3 regions of the Undibacterium sp. Di26W genome follow, and region 2 is predicted to be linked to each of the others. Evidence: predicted binding sites of a transcription regulator. Region 2 holds the regulator's gene; each other region holds the start of a gene.
The links. Region 2 encodes FliA, which starts transcription of late flagellar genes. Its sites were predicted from a motif close to CTAAAGTTTNNNNNNNNNNNGCCGNTA; they were not measured.
Positions count from the first base shown of each region.

Region 1: ACO0LM_RS26805 (flagellar protein FlaG) is a predicted target of FliA. The motif match lies at 689-715, and genes of this name have one in related genera.
Region 3: ACO0LM_RS07945 (flagellin) is a predicted target of FliA. The motif match lies at 5,512-5,538, and genes of this name have one in related genera.

Region 1 is NZ_JBMPOR010000034.1:21,428-28,439, forward strand. Features, by position in the region: gene ACO0LM_RS26800 (isochorismatase family protein) at 6-536, shown strand; gene ACO0LM_RS26805 (flagellar protein FlaG) at 772-1,149, shown strand; gene ACO0LM_RS26810 (hypothetical protein) at 1,165-2,124, shown strand; gene ACO0LM_RS26815 (pyridoxal phosphate-dependent decarboxylase family protein) at 2,318-3,802, shown strand; gene ACO0LM_RS26820 (ATP-grasp domain-containing protein) at 3,795-5,066, shown strand; gene ACO0LM_RS26825 (hypothetical protein) at 5,155-6,684, shown strand.
Region 2 is NZ_JBMPOR010000005.1:295,360-302,371, forward strand. Features, by position in the region: gene ACO0LM_RS09205 (flagella synthesis protein FlgN) at 1-179, shown strand, start outside; gene motD (flagellar motor protein MotD) at 324-1,160, opposite strand; gene ACO0LM_RS09215 (flagellar motor protein) at 1,194-1,934, opposite strand; gene ACO0LM_RS09220 (RNA polymerase sigma factor FliA) at 1,916-2,647, opposite strand; gene ACO0LM_RS09225 (MinD/ParA family ATP-binding protein) at 2,652-3,494, opposite strand; gene flhF (flagellar biosynthesis protein FlhF) at 3,487-4,821, opposite strand; gene flhA (flagellar biosynthesis protein FlhA) at 4,818-6,905, opposite strand; gene flhB (flagellar biosynthesis protein FlhB) at 6,902-7,012, opposite strand, start outside.
Region 3 is NZ_JBMPOR010000005.1:26,923-33,934, reverse strand. Features, by position in the region: gene ACO0LM_RS07970 (flagellar hook-length control protein FliK) at 1-377, opposite strand, end outside; gene ACO0LM_RS07965 (flagellar protein FliT) at 383-718, opposite strand; gene fliS (flagellar export chaperone FliS) at 725-1,195, opposite strand; gene fliD (flagellar filament capping protein FliD) at 1,239-3,251, opposite strand; gene ACO0LM_RS07950 (flagellar protein FlaG) at 3,369-3,752, opposite strand; gene ACO0LM_RS07945 (flagellin) at 3,853-5,340, opposite strand; gene ACO0LM_RS07940 (tetratricopeptide repeat protein) at 5,782-7,012, shown strand, end outside.

The sequences.
Region 1 (7,012 bases), on a different contig from region 2:
GCACAATGAACACCTTACTCATTATCGATATGCAGAACTCATGGGTGAATGGCACCACGCCCCGCTATGATAAAGAGGGAGTGGTCGCCCGCATCCAGCATGCGATTGAAGTCACGCGCCAGCATGGCGGGCAAATCATTTATATCCGTCATGCCAATGATGACGCAATGATAGGCTCTGACGGCTGGGAAGTGATACCCGAGCTGCCGTTTACACCAGGCGATGTGTTCGTCGATAAAACCGCCTGCGATTCCTTTGCTGATACCGGCCTGCTGACCCACCTGAAAATCACTGGTGCCCATACTCTGATGGTGTGTGGCCTGGCGACTGAATTGTGCATCGATACCACCATACGCTCTGCCGTATCGCATGGTTTTGATGTGATCGCCCTGTCCGACGCCCATACCACCGGCGACCGCCCCCACATGAAGGCCGAAAAAGTCATCGAGCACCATAACTGGATATGGGAAAACCTGTCCACCCCGGCCGACAGTCGCCTGATGGTGCGGACGGTGGCGGAAGTATTTGGGCCTTAGTCACGGCCCATGCTTCCTCGATGTTGCTTACTGGAAATAAATAGTCAGGATGCCAGATTAGTTAACTGATGGCTTTTTGATGGTTTTTGTCTATTTCTTCAGTCGTTCGTCAGCGCAAAACCCCCACCAGGCCGTTTTTTTCAAATAAAAAATTAAACTTTTAAGTACAACTACCGTTAATGATGTTAACGCAGTAATCCGTTTTGATTTTTTACCATTACAGTCGGGGAATGATATGAATATCAGTCAGATAACAGGCGGGGGCACCAGCATCTCTGCTGTTGAGCCTCGACAAAATGTTAAAAGCGCACCAAAACTCGCGCCTGCCGGGCAGGATTTAAGCACTGGCACCGTGGTGCCTGCACAAGATGCAACGCCAGACACGGCAATCAGCAATGCTGAGCTGAAGCAGTCTGTGGATAAAATCAACCGTTTTATCGATTCCAGCAATAGTGTGAATTTAAATCTGGACAGTGGTTCTGGCAAAGTGGTGGTACAGATCGTTGATCGTGAAACCAATACCGTGATCCAGCAGATTCCTTCTGCCCAGGCATTGTCCATCGCCAAGGATCTGGGGGGCAAAACAGGGTTGTTGCTCGACGCCCAGGCCTAAGAGGGTTGATGCGTGATGTTGACGTCTGACCCGGGTTTTTGGCGCGACCAACTGGGCCGTCCGGTTCTTGAAAGACTGGGTGTGGCACCTGCCGAGGTACTCGCCTATGTCGCCTCTGTGAATGCCGGCCAGCAGGCTGGCCAACAGCATATCCCCTCCCAGCAAGCATCACCTGAAGCAGTCGTGCTTGCCGCTGATTTTTTGGCGGATGTGCAAGATGCCATGGCAGAAATGCCGCCATCCCTGTTAACCCTCTTGGCCCGCCCCTTGCTGGGTGTGTATTTTGCGCGTGGCCTGGGTTCATCTGCCCTGACCGATGTGGTCATGACGCCAGATGGCCAGCAACTGGGCATGGTGTGCCTGATGGATGCCGATGCGTTTTTGCATCGTGCTGCCAATGATTGGGCCAGTTGGAAAGAATACACCCCCTTCCTGCCGCAAGACCAGTACCGCATTGATGTCGTCATCGAAACGCCGGACAACGATACGCGAAAAAATGCCATCCAGTTTTTATTGCTGCATGAATTTGGCCATGTCCTCACGGCCAACAGCGAATACCTGCCTGACTGGTGGATAGGTTCCAAACGTTTCAAATCGACCGAAGAATACAGCTACCTGTCGCTGTCATGGCAAATCGCCATGAGTGGCGACGTCATCCCCTTGTTGCGGGAAGATTTCCCGCAACGCAAACACCTGCACTTTTACACTGGCGAACAATTGCCGGGTGAACTGATACCCGAGATTTATCAATCCCTGCAAAAGACCGGTTTCCCCACCTTGTATGCCGCCACCAATGTCTATGACGATTTTGCCGATGGCTTCGCCAGCTATGTGCACCAGGTCATGCTGCAACGCCCGTTTGAAATCAGCATCCGGCAAGGTGGGCAGGTCATCATGCAATTGAGTGATTACTGGTCCGGCCCCAAAGCAAAGGCCAAAGCCAGCGTTTTTGCCGGGATGTTTGCCAGCGCATAATCTGCATGCATCCCAATGGACGTCTCTCTCGTTCGCCATAAAATATTGCCGTTCGGTTACTGTAATCCATTCAAATTTCATCCAAATTAGTTAGCTACATCAATAAAGCTGCAAAAACGCCTGTATTCGCCGCTTTAATCGTCCTAAGCTCATAGATAATTAATGCATATGAATATGACGATCGGGAATGGGCATGGCAGCATCGGACAATGAATCACTGGACCCCAGCGACTGGCAGGCATTGCGGGCGCAAGGGCATCGCATGCTCGACGACATTCTTGACTATGCCGAACACCTGCGCGAGCGGCCGGTCTGGCAACCCATACCGGATGAAGTGCGGGCGCAGTTCAGGCAAACCCTGCCGACTGGCCCCAGTGATTTATCGGCAGTGCACCAGCAATTCATGGAGCATATCCTGCCGTATTCGGTAGGTAACAGCCATCCGGGTTTCATGGGGTGGGTGCACGGCGGCGGCAACCCGGTCGGTACGCTGGCAGAAATGCTGGCAGCGGGCCTGAATGCCAATCTGGGTGGGCGCGACCACATGCCCATCGAAGTCGAAAAACAAGTCACCCGCTGGGTCAGTGCCCTGTTTGATTTTCCTGACACGGCCAGTGGCCTGTTTGTGACCGGCACATCGATGGCCAATTTTATTGCCGTGCTGGTGGCCAGGGCGCGGGCATTGGGTAATCAGGTACGGCAGCAAGGCGTGGCTGGCTGTACGCCCAGGCTGGTGGCATACACGTCTGCCGGTGCCCATGCCTGCATTGCGCAAGCCATGGACATGGCCGGTTTGGGGACCGATGCCTTGCGCGTCATCCCCATGAATGCACAGTTTGAAATGGACACGGCCTTGTTGCAGGCCGCCATACAGGCGGACCGCGCCAAGGGCTTGACTCCTTTCTTTATTGCCGGCACCGCCGGTTCAGTTGATGTCGGCGCGATTGATGACCTGGCTACGCTGGCAAACATCGCCACGCAAGAGCAGTTATGGTTTCATATCGACGGTGCCTTTGGTGCGCTGGCCATGCTGTCACCAGCGCTGGCACCGCGCCTGCAAGGCATACAGCGTGCTGATTCCATTGCCTTTGATTTTCATAAATGGTTGCAGGTACCGTATGACGCCGGGTTTATCCTGGTGCGTGACAGCAAGGCCCATTACGACACCTTTGCCACGCCCGCCAGTTACCTGCGGCGCGAAGCCAAAGGCCTGGCCGCCGGCTCGCCCTGGCCCTGTGATTTTGGCCCCGACCTGTCACGCGGTTTTCGCGCCCTGAAAACCTGGTTCACCCTGCAGGTATATGGTGCAGACCACTTGGGCCGCATGATCGCCCACACCTGCGAGGTGGCGCAATACATGAAGCAGGCTGTACTGGCCAACCCCCAGCTTGAACTGCTGGCCCCGGTGGCGTTAAACATTGTCTGCTTCCGCTATCGTTGCGATCATCCCGATGTGGTCAACGCCAACATCGTGGTGGCCCTGCATGAATCCGGCATTTCTGCGCCGTCTACCAATACCATCAACCGGCAACTGGCCATTCGTGCCGCCATTGTCAACCACCGTACACGCACTGAAGACATCGATGCGCTGCTCACCGCCACCCTGCGTTTTGGCGACCAGTTCAGCAGTGCAGACCCCCATGCAGCAAGCAAACAGGATGATATCCACCATGAGTAATCTACAAGGCAACCCTGCCAACCCCACCAAGCCAGATAGCCATGACAGCGCGCCACTGCCAGGCAAGCTGATCGGCCTGGCACCGCTGATGCGCAAGGCATTTGCCGGTGTCGACATGAAACCGCAAGGCATGGAACTGATTGCCCATGCCGAAAAATATCCCAACGATGCCAATGCCATGATGGACCTGGCGACTACGCTGTTATTGCTGGGTCACCGCGACACCGCCCTGGCCACGCAGATGGAAGCCTTGAAGCTGCAACCCCTGTATTCTGTCCCGTCGGCACATGACACAAAAATCAGATTGCTGGCCCTGATGACCGATGGTGACCTGATGGCCAATACCCCGCTGGAATTTTTGGTGGAAGATTCAGACATCGCGCTGGACCTGTTATACGTCGGCGCTGGTATCCCCGCCATAGAACAGTTACCCGAACACGATGTCCTGTTTGTGGCCGTAGGTGAAGCCGATGACAAGCATGAACTCTTGCTGGACTTGCAGGCGCTGGTAGATGGCTGGCCACGGCCCGTCATCAATGCACCAGAACGCATCACCCACCTGGGGCGTGACGGTGCCTGCGCATTGTTACAGTCGGGTGAAGGCATAGAAATGCCCACCTCTATCCGCATAGACCGGCCTACGCTGGAAAAACTCGGTAGTGGCGAGATCGCGCTCAGTCAATTGTTGCCGGGCGATGATTTTCCCATCATCGTGCGGCCTTTGGGTTCCCACGCCGGGCATGGTTTAAGAAAAGTCGTGTCACCCGATGCCATTCCCGATTATCTGCAAGCCGTACCCAGCGATGAATTTTATGTCGCCCGCTTTGTCGATTACCGCAGCGAAGATGGACAATTCCGCAAATACCGCATCATCCTGATCGATGGCAAACCCTTTATCTCACACATGGGTATTTCCAAACACTGGATGATTCATTACCTGAACGCAGGCATGACCGAGAGCCAGGAAAAACGCGATGAAGAAAAACGCTTCATGGAAAATTTCGACACCGACTTTGCGCCGCGCCACCTGACCGCCTTTGCAGAAATCACTCAACGCCTGGGGCTGGATTACGTAGGCATAGACTGCGGCGAAACCCGCGACGGCAAATTGCTGATATTTGAAGTCGACAGCGACATGATCGTGCACGCCATGGACCCGATAGACATGTTTCCCTACAAGCAGGCACCGATGAAAAAACTGTTTGCCGCATTCCGGAACATGCTGCTCAAGGCCATGGCTGCAGCACCAGTTAACCAGGAGTGACATTGAATGTGGCCCATTCATCTGCCAGGGACGGAGCCACGCCACAGCGTGTCATAGTGTGTTGCAAGGAGCAAGATCACTCATGTCCATGAGTACACTTCAAGATTTACCCACGCTTAGCCAGTTGCTGATTGACGGTGGCGATGCCAGACTTATTCTGCAAGCAGACGGCACCAATAAATATGGCTGCGCTGCCGTGCCTTTGAATGCGCATGACGAGATGTTTGCCTTTAGCTCGGCCACGGCATCCAGCATATCCGCCCATGCGTATACCGCTGCTGCACGCACCTACGCCAGGCTGCAACACAGCGAGGAGGATACGTACGCAAGTTACGCAGGTTATGCCAGCGAACTGAACCAGGTCCGGCAAGATTTGAAGCAACTGTGCGGGCTTGAACAGCGCAAAGACGTAGATATTGTCTTTGCCGCGTCCGGCACAGACCTGCACCTGATCGCGGCCCAGCTATGCGCCAATTTTTCCAGTGCACCTACCCTCGTCATCATGGCTGACGCCAATGAAACCGGCAGTGCCGTCCCATCGGCACTGATGGCACGGCACTTCAGCGAACGTACCGCCCTGGGCGAACAGGTCAGCGCTGGCAGCCACATCGCACAGGCGAAAGAGGTCGATATCGTCAGCATCAGCTTGCGCCTGGCCGATGGCACAACGCGTGACAGCCATGATGTGGATAGTGAAGTCGAAACACTGACCAAACAAGCCATACAAAACGGGCAAGCCGTCCTGCTGATTGTGATGGATGTCAGCAAAACCGGCATGATGGCACCGTCATTACGTACGGTCATGCAGTTGCGGGCCAGTTATCCGCAATTGCAGGTCATGGTAGATGCCTGTCAGTTCCGTTTGTCAAATGCCAGCCTGCGTGCTTATCTCGACCAGGGCTACATGGTGGCGATGACAGGCTCCAAATTTTTATGCGGCCCCAGCTTTTCCGGTGCGCTGTTTTTACCCAATGCCATGCATCCGGGCTTGAAGGCGATCAGCTTGCCGGCATCCCTGCATGCCTACAGCAGCCGTGCCGACTGGCCATCTGATTGGGTAGCAGGTGGGGCGAAGGGTTTGCCAGCACGCCCCAATTATGGCCTGCTATTGCGCTGGGTCGCCGCGCTGGAAGAACTGCGCGCCTTTCGCGCCTTGCCAGATGCGGCCATCCTGGCTTTTATCCAGCAGTTTCAACATGCTGTCTACGCCTATTTTTCCAGCCATCCATCGTTAGCCCTTTTGCCGGTGGCGGCACCCGACCGCAGCGCCATCATGGCAGGGCAGGGCTGGGATCAACACACCACCATTTTTTCGTTTGTGCTGATGTCGCCAGCCACATCGGTATCGGGCAAGCCACAGCCATACAGCCATGCAGACACGCTCGCCATCTATCGCCACCTGCAAAAAGAAAAAGGCATGCAACTCGGCCAGCCTGTCACCTGCGGCATGCACCATGGCCAACCCATCAGCGCCTTGCGTCTGTGTTTAGGCGCCAGGCAGATTGTTGCGGCTATCCAGAAAAATCAGGCCAGCACCATCATCGCGGCGGCATTGACGGTGCTGGATGAGGTGCAGCGGGAGATGCGGCGGGTGGCGGCGCAATCTGTTGCAGCATAAAAATAACTCACGAGGCATATGAATGATCAATGTTGAAGGCGAAGCCTGGCAACAATTGCCCTATAAATGTCCATGGATACTGGAAAGCGCGAAAAGAACTGAGAGATTGACGCCATAGATAGAGAGATAGGTGTCAATGTGCAGTTTATTGGACGGTGTACTTTCAGAAAACACATAACAGATATTGCAAAAAACAATTAATCTACACGGAAAGAAAATTGCAATTCTTGCATAAAATTGGTGTGAGGAAACTTAACTGGCGGTTATAATGTCAGACTACATTTAGTTAATTAAAAATACTTAAAATAAATTAATTGACAAATTAGAA
Region 2 (7,012 bases):
CGATGCAGGCAAAAGAAGACAACAAGACCAATGGTCTGTTAATTAATCGTCGCCTGGCACAAAGCCAGGCCATGTTAAGCGTATTGCAACAGGGGAACCAGAGCGCTTCCCCCATGTATGGCCCGAATGGCCAATCCACGATCAAAGGCACATCAGGCAAGGGCTATATCGCCACCTGACACCGCCGACAGATGCGTCCCCATAAAAAAACAGACCCTCGGGTCTGTTTTTGTTTTAGCGTACCAAACATAATGCAGTCTCGCATCAAAATCTCACATCTGAGTCTCACATCAAAGTCCAGCATCACCGTTCGCATCACAATTTTATCGCAGAGGTGTCGTCACAGCAGCCGGCACCGATACAGGCGCTGGTGCAGCCACAGAGGCTGGCGCCGTCGGCGAGATGGGCACATCCACCACCGGCTCAGGTAATACCGCCAGTATGGTCACCGATACCCGGCGGTTCCTGGCCCGGCCTTCGGTCGTGTCATTGTCACTGACCGGCAATTTCGCCCCCTGCCCTACGGCTGTCACCCTGATTTCATCGACACCGTTTTCAGTCAGCAACCTGGCCACCGTACTGGCGCGTACCGCCGATAATTCCCAGTTGGAGGGGAAAATCGGGTTCTTGATGGGTATATTATCGGTATGCCCCTCGACCTGTATGGCATGGGTATCGACCTTGAGGACGCTGGCAATCGCTTTCAAGGCCTGCACCGAATCTATATTCAGACGTGCCTCGCCCGGTGCAAACAACAGGCTGGCATTGATTTCTATGGTGATGCCGCGACTGGTCTGACTGACCCTGACCTTGCCTTCCCGCACCAGCGGTTCCAGCACCGTCAGGATATCCTTGGCCATGGTCGTCATTTGCGCCTTTTCTTTTCGCAAGGCTTCATTTGCGCGGCTGTTTTTTACCAGTGGCAGGGGGTCAAGCTTGACAATGGGTTCATTCGGTCTATCCACGGTCTTGGGATTCACCATGACCTTGCCAAAAGCCCCGGTCAGCGAATTCGACAAGACCCGGTATTTGCCCTCATTCAGAGAAGAAATCGCATACATCACCACAAAGAAAGCAAACAGCAGGGTAATAAAATCGGCGTAAGAAACCAGCCAGCGATCGTGGTTCTCGGGTTCTTCGTGGTATTTTCTTCTGGCCATAGGGTTCTTTAAGGCATCACAGCAGGCAAGCCATCAATTTCTATGATTGGTTAATCGCTCTTCCACCACACGCGGGCTGTCGCCCAGGGCAATACTGTAAAAAATATCAGACAACATTTCCCGTCGCGTGACTTCCCTGTTGATGATCTCTTTGAGCTTGTAACTGACCGGCAAAAACAACAGATTGGCCATGCCCACGCCATAAATCGTTGCCACAAAGGCCACCGCAATGCCACCGCCCAGCTTGGATGGGTCAGTCAGGTTTTCCATCACATGTATCAAGCCCAGCACCGCGCCCAAAATACCGATGGTGGGTGAATAACCGCCCGCCGCTTCCCAGATCTTGGCAGCCTGGCGCTGTTCCATCTCATACAGCGAAATATCGACATCCAGGATATCCTTGAGCCGGATCGGGTCAATGCCATCTATCACCAGGCGCAACCCTTTGCTGATGAAGGGATCGGTTGACGCATTCATATAGCGTTCCAGGCTGAGAAAGCCCTCCCTCCTGGCGACCACACTCCAGACCAGAGCTTCTTCAACATTCTTTTTGCTGTTGTCCGGCGGCTCTGACACCACCCAGCGCAACATGCGTACGCCCCGCATAAAGGCCTTGATGCGGCTTTGCATCAGCACCGCGCCGATGGTACCCACCACTACGATGACAAAAGCAGCAGGCTGCACCAGGGAAGAAAGACGGCCACCTTCCAGCAACTGACCAGAAACGATGCCGACAACTATCAGTAAAAGTCCGACTATGCTAGCCCAGTCCACGCCTTCTCCCTTAAGTACGCCCTGAGCCTGGCTACCGCCTGACTATGCAATTGCGACACCCGTGATTCGGAAACACCCATCACGGCCCCGATTTCCTTCAAGTTCAATTCTTGCTCATAATACAAGCCCATCAGCAATTTTTCACGTTCGGGCAAGCTGTCAATCGCCCCGATCACGGCGTCACGGAAATCATCATTCAACAAATCCTGCAGGGGATCGCCCGACAGATCGGAACAATAATGATCGAGGAAATGCTCTTTGGTGTCGGCGTCATGAAAGTCTTCGTAATACACCAGTTGATGGCCGCCACTATCGGTCAGCATGTCCTGGTATTCCTCCAGCGACAGCTTGAGTGACTTGGCGACCTCGGTTTCCAGAGGTGGCCTGCCCAGCTTTTGCTGCAGGGTATTCATGGCATTTTCTATCTTACGCATGTTCTGGCGTACGCCGCGCGGCAACCAGTCGCTGCTGCGTAACTCATCCAGCATGGCCCCGCGTATGCGCTGCACGGCATAGGTTTCAAACTGGGCACCATGCGTGTCTTCATAGCGGTTAACGGCATCCAGCAAACCTATCATGCCCGCCTGCACAAGATCATCCACCTCCACACTGGGAGGCAGACGCGCCTTCAACTGGTAAGCAAGGCGCTTGACCAGTGGGGCGTGCTCCCGGAGGAGGAAGTTTTTATCTGACTTTCCGCTAGCGGTGTACATGTGATTATATTCCGAGACCGACACCCAGCTCAGGGACTCCCTCTAAACATAATGTCGAACGCGCAGTCGTCGCCAATTGTTCCGCCAGCCGGGAAAAAGCCAGCGAAGCACGCGCTTTTGGAAAAGCATCAATCACGGAGCGTCCCAAATGCGCAGCCTTTCTTACATGTTCATCTTCCGGCACATGGCCGACATAGTGCAAAGGCACAGCCAGATAACGGCTGGCAGCCTGCGCCATATTTGTGTAAATCAATCTCGCCTCATTTTCTGATGCGCCGGATACCAGAATACCGTAACCGCGCCTTCCTACCCTGTTGCTGACCCGCTTGATCAGTCCGTATGCGGCCTTGATCATATGCGGATCGGCAGAAACCTGTATCACCAATTCGCTGTCATCCAGTGATGCCAGCGCAAACGCGTCATTCGCGTTGATGTCGCCATCGACCATCACCAGGTCTGCCTGGTTTGCCACGACATCAAACACTTTGGTCAGTTGCCGTGCACTTTCGGGCGGCAAAGCCGACGACAACGACGCCTGCCTGGTCAGCATCGTCACCGACAAGCCGGCAGCCACCATTTTGATCGCTTCCTTCATTGTACGCTGTTGTCTCGCTACATCCAACAAGGTACGATCATTGCTTGCATTCAGCCAGGCACCCACGCTATTGTCCGAGGCCCGCGCATCGATCATCAATACCTCACTGCCCTGCTTTGCCAGCGATACACCCAGATTAACCAACATGCCACTTTTTTCATCTTCCTTCAAGGCCGACAGGAAAGTGAACACCCTGGGTTTGGGGCTGGCCAGCATACGGCGCAAGCCTTCTGCCTGATCAAAACTAGCCAAGGGACACCTCCCTGGACACAGCAGCACGCGCGCCATTCCCGGCGCCCATGGTGCCAGCCATCAGCAAAGGCAATTCTTCATCCAGCAGGCGGAAGGCGGCTGTCTCACGTTTCAGTTTAAAGGCACGGTCTATCAGGTACAGCTTATTGGCGATATGCAGATCTTCTGGCACCCGCTGGCCGCTGGCAACGTAATACACCATGAGTTTCTGGCGTATCGCAATATCCAGCGCACCACCTATGGTGGCAGCTTCGTCGAGCTTAGTGAAAATGCAACCCGCCAGACCATTGCCCTGGTAAGCGCGTACCACTTCGCTCAGGGTTTCGCCGGTGGAGGTGGCATTCAGGCACAGCAGGCGCTTTACCGGAGTGTCTGTTCCTGACAACATGGCAAGCTGTTCGGTCACCATTTTATCGCGCTGACTGACACCCACAGTATCAATCAATACCGTATGCTTGTTCTTGAGTTCGGACAAGGCGATGCGCAAATCTGCCTCATCCTTGACGGCATGCACCATGACGCCGAGTATCTTGCCGTAAATGCGCAATTGTTCAAAACCGCCAATACGGTAGCCGTCAGTAGTGATCAAGGCCAGTTTGGAAGGCCCATGGCGCATCACGCAGCGCGCCGCCAGCTTGGCCGTGGTCGTGGTTTTGCCGACGCCGGTCGGCCCTACCAGCGCATACACACCGCCTTTTTCCAGCATTTCGTTTTCATTGTCGATGGTGGACAGATTACGCACCAGCGTATTCTTGATCCAGTCCAGGCCATTTTCGACCTTGCCAGCTTCCGGCAATTTTTCCACCAGATAGCGTGACAAGCCTGCACTGAAACCCGTGGCCAGCATTTCACGCAGGATTTCTGCCTTCTGCGGATGCCGCTTCTGGGTCTGGGTCCAGGATATTTCTGCCAGTTGTGACTCCAGCATGCTGCGCATGGAGCGGATTTCCGACATCACATTATTCAATTCACCGGCGCTGACAGCCGCTTCAATATCGGCATCCAGGGCGATCGCCGGTTTCAGCGGTCGACGGATGACGGCCGCTGCTTCAACTTGTGCTTCGGCCTGTGCTTCAGCCTGATAGCGCGGTGCAAAGCGCGGTGTATCGGGTATGCGTGGCAGTGGTAGCGCTGGTGACACCAGTGCTGGCGCTTCATCAGCGGATGAAGGTGCAATGGCACTGATGGCTTCATCCGCCATGGCCAGTATCTCAACCTTGCCGCCGACATTGCGGTTGGACAAAATCACCGCATCAGCGCCCAGGGCATCCCGCAACATGCGCAAAGCTTCGCGAGAAGTATTTGCGGTAAATTTTCTGACGTTCATGATTGCGCTCCAACCAGGCTGGTGACTTTAATTGTTTTTGTTTCAGGTAATTCTGCGTGCGATAAAACTTTCAGTTGCGGCACCGTGCGACGCAAGAAGCGCGACAGCAGGGCCCGCAGCGGTGCTGGCACCAGCAAGACGGGTGTCAGGCCCAATTGTTCCTGGTGCTGGGCAGCGGCTTCGGTCTGGGTAGCCAATGTGTCTGCCAGACCCGGCTCAATACCGGCACCATCGGCACCACTGGTCTGCAGGGCTTGCATCAGCAGGCGCTCCAGACGGTTATCCAGCGTCATGACGGTCAGTTCATTCCCGGTTGGGAAAATCTGCTGCACGATGGCACGGCCAAGCGCAATCCGCACCTGGGCAGTCAGCTCAGCGGCATCCTGGGTATGCATGGCCTGTTCTGACAGGCATTCAATGATGGTACGCATATCACGGATATGCACGCCTTCAATCAACAGGTTCTGCAAGACTTTTTGCAACACAGACAAAGGCAGGATTTTCGGTACCAGTTCTTCCACCATCTTCGGCATATCCTTGGCCAGGTGATCCATCAGCAACTGCACTTCCTGACGACCCAGCAACTCGGCAGCATGCGAAGTGATCAAATGATTCAGATGCGTGGCGATGACGGTACCCGAATCGACGACGGTATACCCCATCGCCTGCGCCTGATCGCGCATGCCGCCATCGATCCATACGGCAGGCAGGCCAAAGGCTGGATCATTCGTGACAGTACCTGGCAAATTGCCAGTGACCATGCCCGGATTGATCGCCAGATACTGGCCGCTAAGGGCTTCACCAACACCGACTTCCACCCCTTTGAGAGTGATGCGATAGGCCGAAGGCTTGAGCTCAAGATTGTCACGGATATGTACAGGCGGTGACAAAAAGCCGACTTCCTGCGCAAATTTTTTGCGTATACCCTTGATACGACGCAGCAACTCGCCTCCCTGGTTTTTATCCACCAGCGGGATCAGGCGGTAACCCACTTCCAGGCCCAGGGTATCGACTGGCAAAATATCCTGCCAGGTGGCTTCTTCCATCTCTTGCGGTGCGGCTGCGGGCGCATCCTGTTTTTCATCCATGGCGGGCGGCATCTGATTGCGTTTGTTCAGCAAATAACCACCGCCGCACAAGATTGCAGCCAGCAAGATGAAGGCGATATGCGGCATGCCGGGTATCAAACCCATGCCGCCGATAATGCCGCCGGTAATAATCATGACCTGCGGTTTGGCAAACAACTGGCCGATCAACTGACCACTGATATCCTGGTCACTGGCGACACGCGATACCACCACACCGGCTGCAGTAGAAATGATCAAGGAAGGAATCTGTGCCACCAGGCCATCACCAATCGCCAGCAGCGTGTAGTTTTTCAGCGCCGAGGCAAAATCCAGGTCATGCTGGACCATGCCGACAATCAGGCCGCCGACGATATTGATCACGGTAACCATGATGCCGGCCACCGCATCACCACGTACATATTTACTGGCACCGTCCATGGCACCATAAAATTCGGCTTCTTGCGCGACTTCAGTACGGCGGCGGCGTGCTTCCTGTTCAGCAATAAGGCCGGCGTTCAGGTCGGCATCAATCGCCATCTGTTTGCCTGGCATCGCATCCAGGGCAAAACGGGCACCGACTTCAGCAATACGGCCCGCACCCTTGGTCACCACGGTAAAGTTAATGATGGTCAGGATGATAAACACCACGATACCGACAGTGTAATTGCCACCAATCAGAAAGTGACCAAAAGCCTCAATCACCTTGCCCGCTGCATCCGGGCCGGTATGGCCCTCGGTCAAGACAACCCGGGTAGAGGCCACGTTCAGCGACAGGCGCAACATGGTACTGACCAGCAAAACAGTTGGAAACACCATGAAATCCAGCGGCTTGATGGTGTACAGGCTGGTCAGCAAAACGATAATCGCAATCGCAATATTGAAGCTGAAAAACACGTCCAGTACAAAGGCCGGCAAGGGCAAGATCATCATTGCCAGCATCAGGATAATCAGGAAAGGCGCGGCCAGCGCCCGGGTATTCATACCATTCATCCAGGCAGGTAATTTGAGGCTATTCATACTGCGGCTCCTGCTTGATTATTCGGGTCCAGCTCAGGTGGTACATATAAGTCATTCGGTTCCATCGGCTTGTTTCCTGCGCCTGGGCGATAACTGCGTAACTGGTA
Region 3 (7,012 bases), 270 kb from region 2:
TTCTGTAAAGTGGGAGACAGGCCGGGCTTGCCCGGGGTGGGTGTCAATAATTGCGGCAGGTTGCCGGACAGGTGGGCGTCGGTATCGCTTTCCAGTAAAAAGGTAGGGCGTGGTTCAGTGCCAATCAGGCGCAAGGGGATTTGGTCCCCGGTCTTGCTACCTTCGGGTAACAACATTTTTGCTGTTATACCCGCTACCCTGACGGTAAAACTGCCATCCATCAGTTTCGACAGGACTTCACCCTTCAGTAGCTGGCCCGTGACCAGTTGTGCCAGCCTTGGGGTGATGTCCTGTTTGGTTTCGGTAATCGCGGCCGTGGCGGCCGGTGCCTCGATATTGGCTACGGGTTTGGTGAGTATATCGAGCCGCGCAGGCATATGCGTCAGGCGCTATTGCCAGCGCCGTAAGTCCTGGAGAGTTTCTGGCTGGTGCTGGAACTCTTCATCATGTCCGATAACTGCGCCATCCAGGGTTCGGTAATATCGCGAATTTCCTTATCGTCTGCCAGTATCTGCTTGATGATGCGGATTTTTTTGTCACGCATATCGGCTGGTAGATCAGAAGGGATTTCATTTTCACGCAACAACTGGACACGGCTTGAACAATCGCTTTCCAGTCGTCCCAAGAGTTCCCAGTCGCGCGAACGGGCGGCTTCTAGCATATTGCCCGTAATCGTTGCAACATTTTCGTACAATGTAATCAGTTCCAGACTATTCATCTTGATTCAAGCCTCAACAAAGTTGGCAGGACGAGGAGACAGTGGGTCAACGTTCATTTTTGGCGCTTCCATGACGGCTTCACTGGCAGGTGCAATTGCTTCCCACGAGGCTTTCAGATCCTTTAACAGATTTCTGACTTCGTTGAGCATGCCGTCATTGTTTTCCAGATTCGCCTTAATCAAGCGGGCGGTCATGTATTCATACAAGGCGTCGAGGTTGTCGGCTATTTCACCACCCGCTTTTTTATCGAGACTGGCGCGCAGGCCATTTTCGATAATGGCAATTGCTTTGGAAATCGACTGGCCTTTCGAGGCTATTTCTCCATTGCTTAAGTGCTGTGAAGCATTGGAGATCGCCACGATTGCGCCTTCAAAAAGCATCACGATCAATTTATGGGGGCTGGCAGCAACGACGCCAGTCTCTATGCCGACCTTGGCATAGGCATTTGCACCACGTACTTGAGATGAGCCAAACATAGCGGTTAATCCTCTCTGATATTTTCTATTCTACTAACTACTTTTACTTCGTACTGGACGTCAATGCTGCCAGTTGCTGTGTCAGGAATGAACTTGTATTGTTCAGGCTGCTCACTATCGTATCCAGGGCTGTGAATTGCGCGCGATAACGTGCTTCTGTGTCAAACAGGCGACTGTTCATAATGTCGCGTTGCTTGCCGATATCCTTGATGCTGCGATTGATACCATCAGTTGCGCTGGAAATTGAACCAGAGGTGCCGACCACCGTGGAAAGCAGGGAAGTTATCTGGGACGCATAACCCCTGGAGAAATTGACCGTACCGCGTGCGCCGAGTGCGCCACCGCTGATCAGTATTTTCAAGCCTTCTGCATCGGAGCCGGTGGCACCCGTCAGGTATTGCCCTGAGCCGGCAGCAGTAATGCCATTCAGTTTGCCCGCAACATCCACCCCTGCAGTACCGTTAAGAACAGTACCTGTCAGACTGGCCGCACCAGTGCCAGTGCCATCCGCCAGGGTGACATTGGATGCGCTGCCATAGTTGGTTGATTGCAATTGCAGGAAACCACTGCCATCAATCGTGGCAGTGACGGTGGAGCCATTGTCTTTGAAGGTGGAATTGCCATTAATCGATGTTTGCAACAGCGTCGCCAGCGACGATGCGGTGTATGAACCTGCTGCCAGTGCGACGGCAGCGGTTTTCCCATTCAGCGTGACATTGATGGTGGTACTGGCTGCAATGGTCGTGTTGCCCGTAGTCAGATCCAGATCACCCTTCAAGCCGCCCTGGGTGGCAATTGCGGTTACTTGCAGGCCATAGGCACCTTGCTTGGTTGCCGTAGTCGAACTGCTATACCCGACCAGACTGTCCGTAGCTTTACCGACGGAAGCAAACAGGCCGCTTATTTCTGAATAATTGGTGCTCAGGGCCGTTTGCAATTTAGACGAGTCAATTGAAAGCGTGCCGTCTTTTTGAAAGCTGATACCTATGCTGGACAGGGTGGTAATGTTCCCGCCCAGACCATTGACGGCTGCACTTAATGTCGACCTGACCTGGCTTTGCACGTTCCTGGCGGTAGAGTCACCGATCAGGATGCCGCCTTTCTGGGTACTGGCATCATAACCAGTCAGAGATTTTAATGTTGCCTGGAAATCATTGAAACCTTTTACAAAGCCATTGATGGCCGACTGGATGCCGCTGGTATTGGCGTTCAGTGACAAACTGGTGGTGCCGACTTTGCTCAGATTCAGTGTGGTGCCCTGTATTGCACCGGTTACTGCATTCGACGCGCTGGAAATGGCAATGCCGTTGACCGTTAGTGCGGCGTTTTGTGCTGTTGTTGTTTCTGTCAGGTTCTGAGTGCCGGCCGGATCATAATTGACCAGGCTTTGTATGGCGGCATCGCCAGTGGCTGTGATTTTCAGGCTGGATGTCGCACCAGTCTTGGCTGAAGTGAGAACCAGATGGAAAGGGGTGGCACTACCGTCGCCAACAATGGCTGCAGTTGCGCCCACATTCGCGGCATTGATGGCATCGCGTATGCCCTGTAGTGAATTATTGGCACCATCTATCGTGACTGTGCCTATCGACTGTGTCGCATCCTGGGTGAAGGTGGAGCCTGTATACACACCATTTGCCAAAGCGCCACCGGTAATCGTGCCAAACTCGAAGTTGATGGTGGTGCTGGTGCCACTGCCTATGCTGGCCGTAGAGCTGACCTGGCCTGCGCTGGAAATGGTTTGTGCCTGTGCCAGTTTGGTCACATTGACGTTATAGCTGCCCTGGGTGGAAACACTGGTGGTGGTGGCTGACAGGATGGTGCTGTCGCCGGCAGATGCACTAAGTGACTGAAAGGTGCCCAGATTGCTGAGGCCGGTCACATTCGACTGAAAAACACTGAGTGCGCTGTTCAGCGTGCCATAAGCAGACAGCTTAGCCTGAAAACTGGCTTCTTTTTTTGCCAATGTGGTCAGGGGCTGGCTCTCGACCGTCATTAACTTTGAAATCAGACCGTTGACGTCCAGATTGGCGCCTAAGCCTGTTGATTGTATACCCACGTTGTTCCCCCTTGTCAGACCGTACTGTACTAAATTATCGGCTAAGGCAAACTAGACTTTAGAGGGGAATTTACGTGCCAATTTAAAATTTAGGTGTAAGACTGACTAAATAAATGATTAAGCTTGCTGTTTGATTAAGAGACCTTGCAGTTTATCTAGCGAACGCGATATTTCAAGGGCTTCTTCGGAAGGAATCTGACGCAATACCTCTTTAGTTTGCTGGTCAATTACCTTTACGACTACTTTATTACTATGTTCCTCTACACTGAATTCTAGAGACTGTGACAGAGATTGGATAGTTTTATTGATATCGTCGACTGCCTTGATCACTTTATCGATGCTTGGCGGTGACGATGCAGATGATGTCGCTTTGACGGCATCGATGGTTTGCGTTGAAGCAGCCGCCGACTTGTATACCGATGCACTGGCGTCAGTTCCTGCTGGTCTGTCCGTGATCAGTTGTCCAGATTGAGAAGTGTTCCCTATCGATCGGATGTCCATGATCTTTTCCTTCAAGAAAAATACCCCTGGTCAAAATGTTGACCAGGGGGACATGCTTTATGCTTTAAGTATAGACCTAATTTACATAAGCCTACTGCTATTAGCCACGCAACAGGGCCAGAACACCGTTTGGCAAACCGTTAGCCTGAGCCAAAATCGCTGTACCAGCTTGTTGCAAGACCTGACCGCGTGTCAGCGACGCTGTTTCCTGGGCGAAGTCTGCATCACGGATACGGCTGCGGGATGCTGTCAAGTTTTCAGAGTTAGTCTGCAAGCTTTCAATCGCGGAAGAGAAGCGGTTTTGATACGCACCCAGAGAAGCGCGGGAGCTATTGATCGATTGCAACGCCGCATCAATGGTCGTCAACGCGGCGGTGGCCCCGGCAGCGGTACCCAGATTCAGTGAAGAGACACCCGCACCGACCGTGACCGAAGCAGAAGTGAAACCACCAGTCAGGTTGGCAGCTGTCAGACCAGTACCGGTACCGTTTGCCAGAGTGATACCGGCAGAGCTGGAAGAAGTCAGGGACAGTGTCGAAGTGCTGACGTCAGTTGCGCCAGTTGCCGATACAGTAATACCTGTATTGGCAGCAGCAGCAGCAGCGTTGGTGCTGGCTGTAACGGTGATGTTACGGCCATCAGCAGCAGCCAGTGCAACTGCACCAGTTGTTGTGTTGAATGTAGCAGTAACGCCTGTTTGTGTGCTGACCGCATTCACAGCAGCTGCTACCTGTGCACCACGTTGTGCGCCGGAAGTCGAAGCATTCAAGGCACCCAGATTCACGCCGTTAATAGTGATGTCGCCGGAGGCAATCGCTGTTGCGGATGTGCTGGCTGTACCGGCAATGGTTGTCGAACCTACAGTTGCGGTTACGCCTGTGCTGCCGCTGATCGCATTGATTGCTGCTGCTTTTGAAATACCGCTGCCTGTGGAGTTGGAGAAAGATACGCCGTCAGCTGCAGATGCGCCAACCTGGAAGCCGTTGATGGACAGGTCACCGGCAGCAAGGGCTGTCGTGGTAACTGCACCGGCACCGGCTACTGTCGTAGCGTAGCTGGAAGATGCACCAACACCCAGGGCGCTAGATTTTGCGCTGGTGATGGAAGCGATACTGATTTGATCGTTTGCTGTACCGTTGGCGCCAACTTGGAAAGTTTGTGCAGAGAAGCTACCGTCGAGCAGGTTCACGCCGTTGAAGTTGGTGCTGCTGGCAACGCGGTTAATTTCAGAAATCAGCTGACTTGCTTCGTTGTTCAGAGCGGCACGATCAGAAACACTGTTGGAGCCGTTGGCAGATTGTACGGCCAGATCACGAATACGTTGCAAGTTGGAACCGATCTGTTGTAACGCGCCCTCAGCGGTTTGCGCCAGAGAGATACCGTCGTTCGCATTACGTGCAGCTTGGTTCAAGCCGCCGATTTGGGAAGACAGACGTTCGGAAATTGCCAGACCAGCAGCATCATCTTTCGCGCTATTAATACGCAGACCGGAAGACAGACGTTGCAGGGAAGTGTTCAGCGCAGATTGCGATGTAGTCAAGTTGCGTTGTGCATTCAGCGATGCAATATTGGTATTAATAACAGCCATGGTAATTCTCCCTAAGTTATTCAAATTGGCGTAGTAGCCTGAAACTTTGGTCTTTCGTGCTGACTATTGGACCGCCGTTGTAAAGGGTATCGGTAGAGACTAAAAAAGTTTTAGCGTGTTTCTGAAAATAAATGTTATTTTTTTCGCTCAAGTTTTAAAGATGTTTCCGCTTGTCGGCGCTTTTTTTAAATACTTTAGGGCTAAATTTGATTTAGTTTTAGGGTCTTATTTAACATATGGAAACGAAATCATTAGCTATACAATAAGCCTGAGCTGGGTAGTTTCTGGTATTTTCCTGTTTAAAATGGCAGTGCGCAGGCAATGCTGTCTTTATTGCAACACAAAAATGCGGGGAAATGGGCAGAAATGCAAAATCAGCTTAGTTGATCAACTAAGCGGCTTATTTGTTTAATAATAATTACACCTTATCAGGGCGCAGGCATGAGCAAATCCAGTTTTGATGCACGAAAGGCAATGCGCGAAGTGAATAAGCACTTTGATGCAGGTGCTTTGCCCGAGGCCAAACAGGTTTGCCTGAATATCATCAGGCATTTCCCCCGTCATCCGGATGCGCTGTATGCCCTGGCCAGGATATGCGGTGACCTGAATCAGTGCGACGAAGGCGTCCAGTACCTGAAACTGGCATTCGACGTGATGCCACATTTTCCGGATAACAGGAAAATCGCTTTCGGTATCTTTAATAAATACCTGCTCAGTAAACAATATGCGCAACTGGAAGAGGTCAGTTTGTGGCTGTCCAAATACCTGCCGCGTGACGGCATAGTCTGGGATTACCTGGGTGTGGCCCGCATCGAGCAGGCTAAATTTCCCGAGGCACTCACAGTATTGACCAAGGCGCTGGAGCTGTTGCCCACCAATCCGCACGTCCTGGTGAATATGGGTAATGTCCTGATTTCCCTGGAACGCTGTGCCGACGCCATCGTCTATCTGGAAAAAGCCCTGGCGATACAGCCGACCATGGTGGTGGGCCTGAACAATCTGGGTAATGCCATGCGCTTTATCGGCAGGACCGAAGAAGCCATAGAAAATATATCCAAGGCCATACAGCTCGACCCAAGCCTGCCTTACCTGTTTAATAATCTGGGACTGGCCTACCGTGAACATGGCATGTACAGCTTCGCCATTTTGCAATACCGGCATGCCCTGGAGCTGCAACCGGAGCTGTTGCAGGTCTATCCTAACCTGATTGATGCCTTGCGCCAGAATGGCCAGGTACAGGAATCGATAGAATGCGGCCAGCATGCATTGACACTGACCCAGGACATTCCTGAAATCTGGGCAGCCTATGGTGACACCCTGCGTGAAGCCAACCACCTGGATGCAGCCATCGAAGCCTATATCAAGGCCTTGTCATTCAGGGAAGACGGACAGTCTTCTTTCAATCGCAAGATCTACACCAATTTATTGTTTTGCCTGAATTACCACCCGGACCTGACGCCAGAGGTGATTTATAACGCCTACCATGAATTTGACTTGCGTTTTGCCGCACCGCTGAAAGCCCAGTGGAAGAAGTTTGAGAATGCGCGCATCCCTGGCAAGCGCCTGAAGGTGGGTTATGTGACCCAGGCTTTCTATAATCATGTGTGTAAATATTTCTTGTTACCACTGCTGGAAGGGCATGACAAGGAACAGGTGGAGGTCTACGCCTATG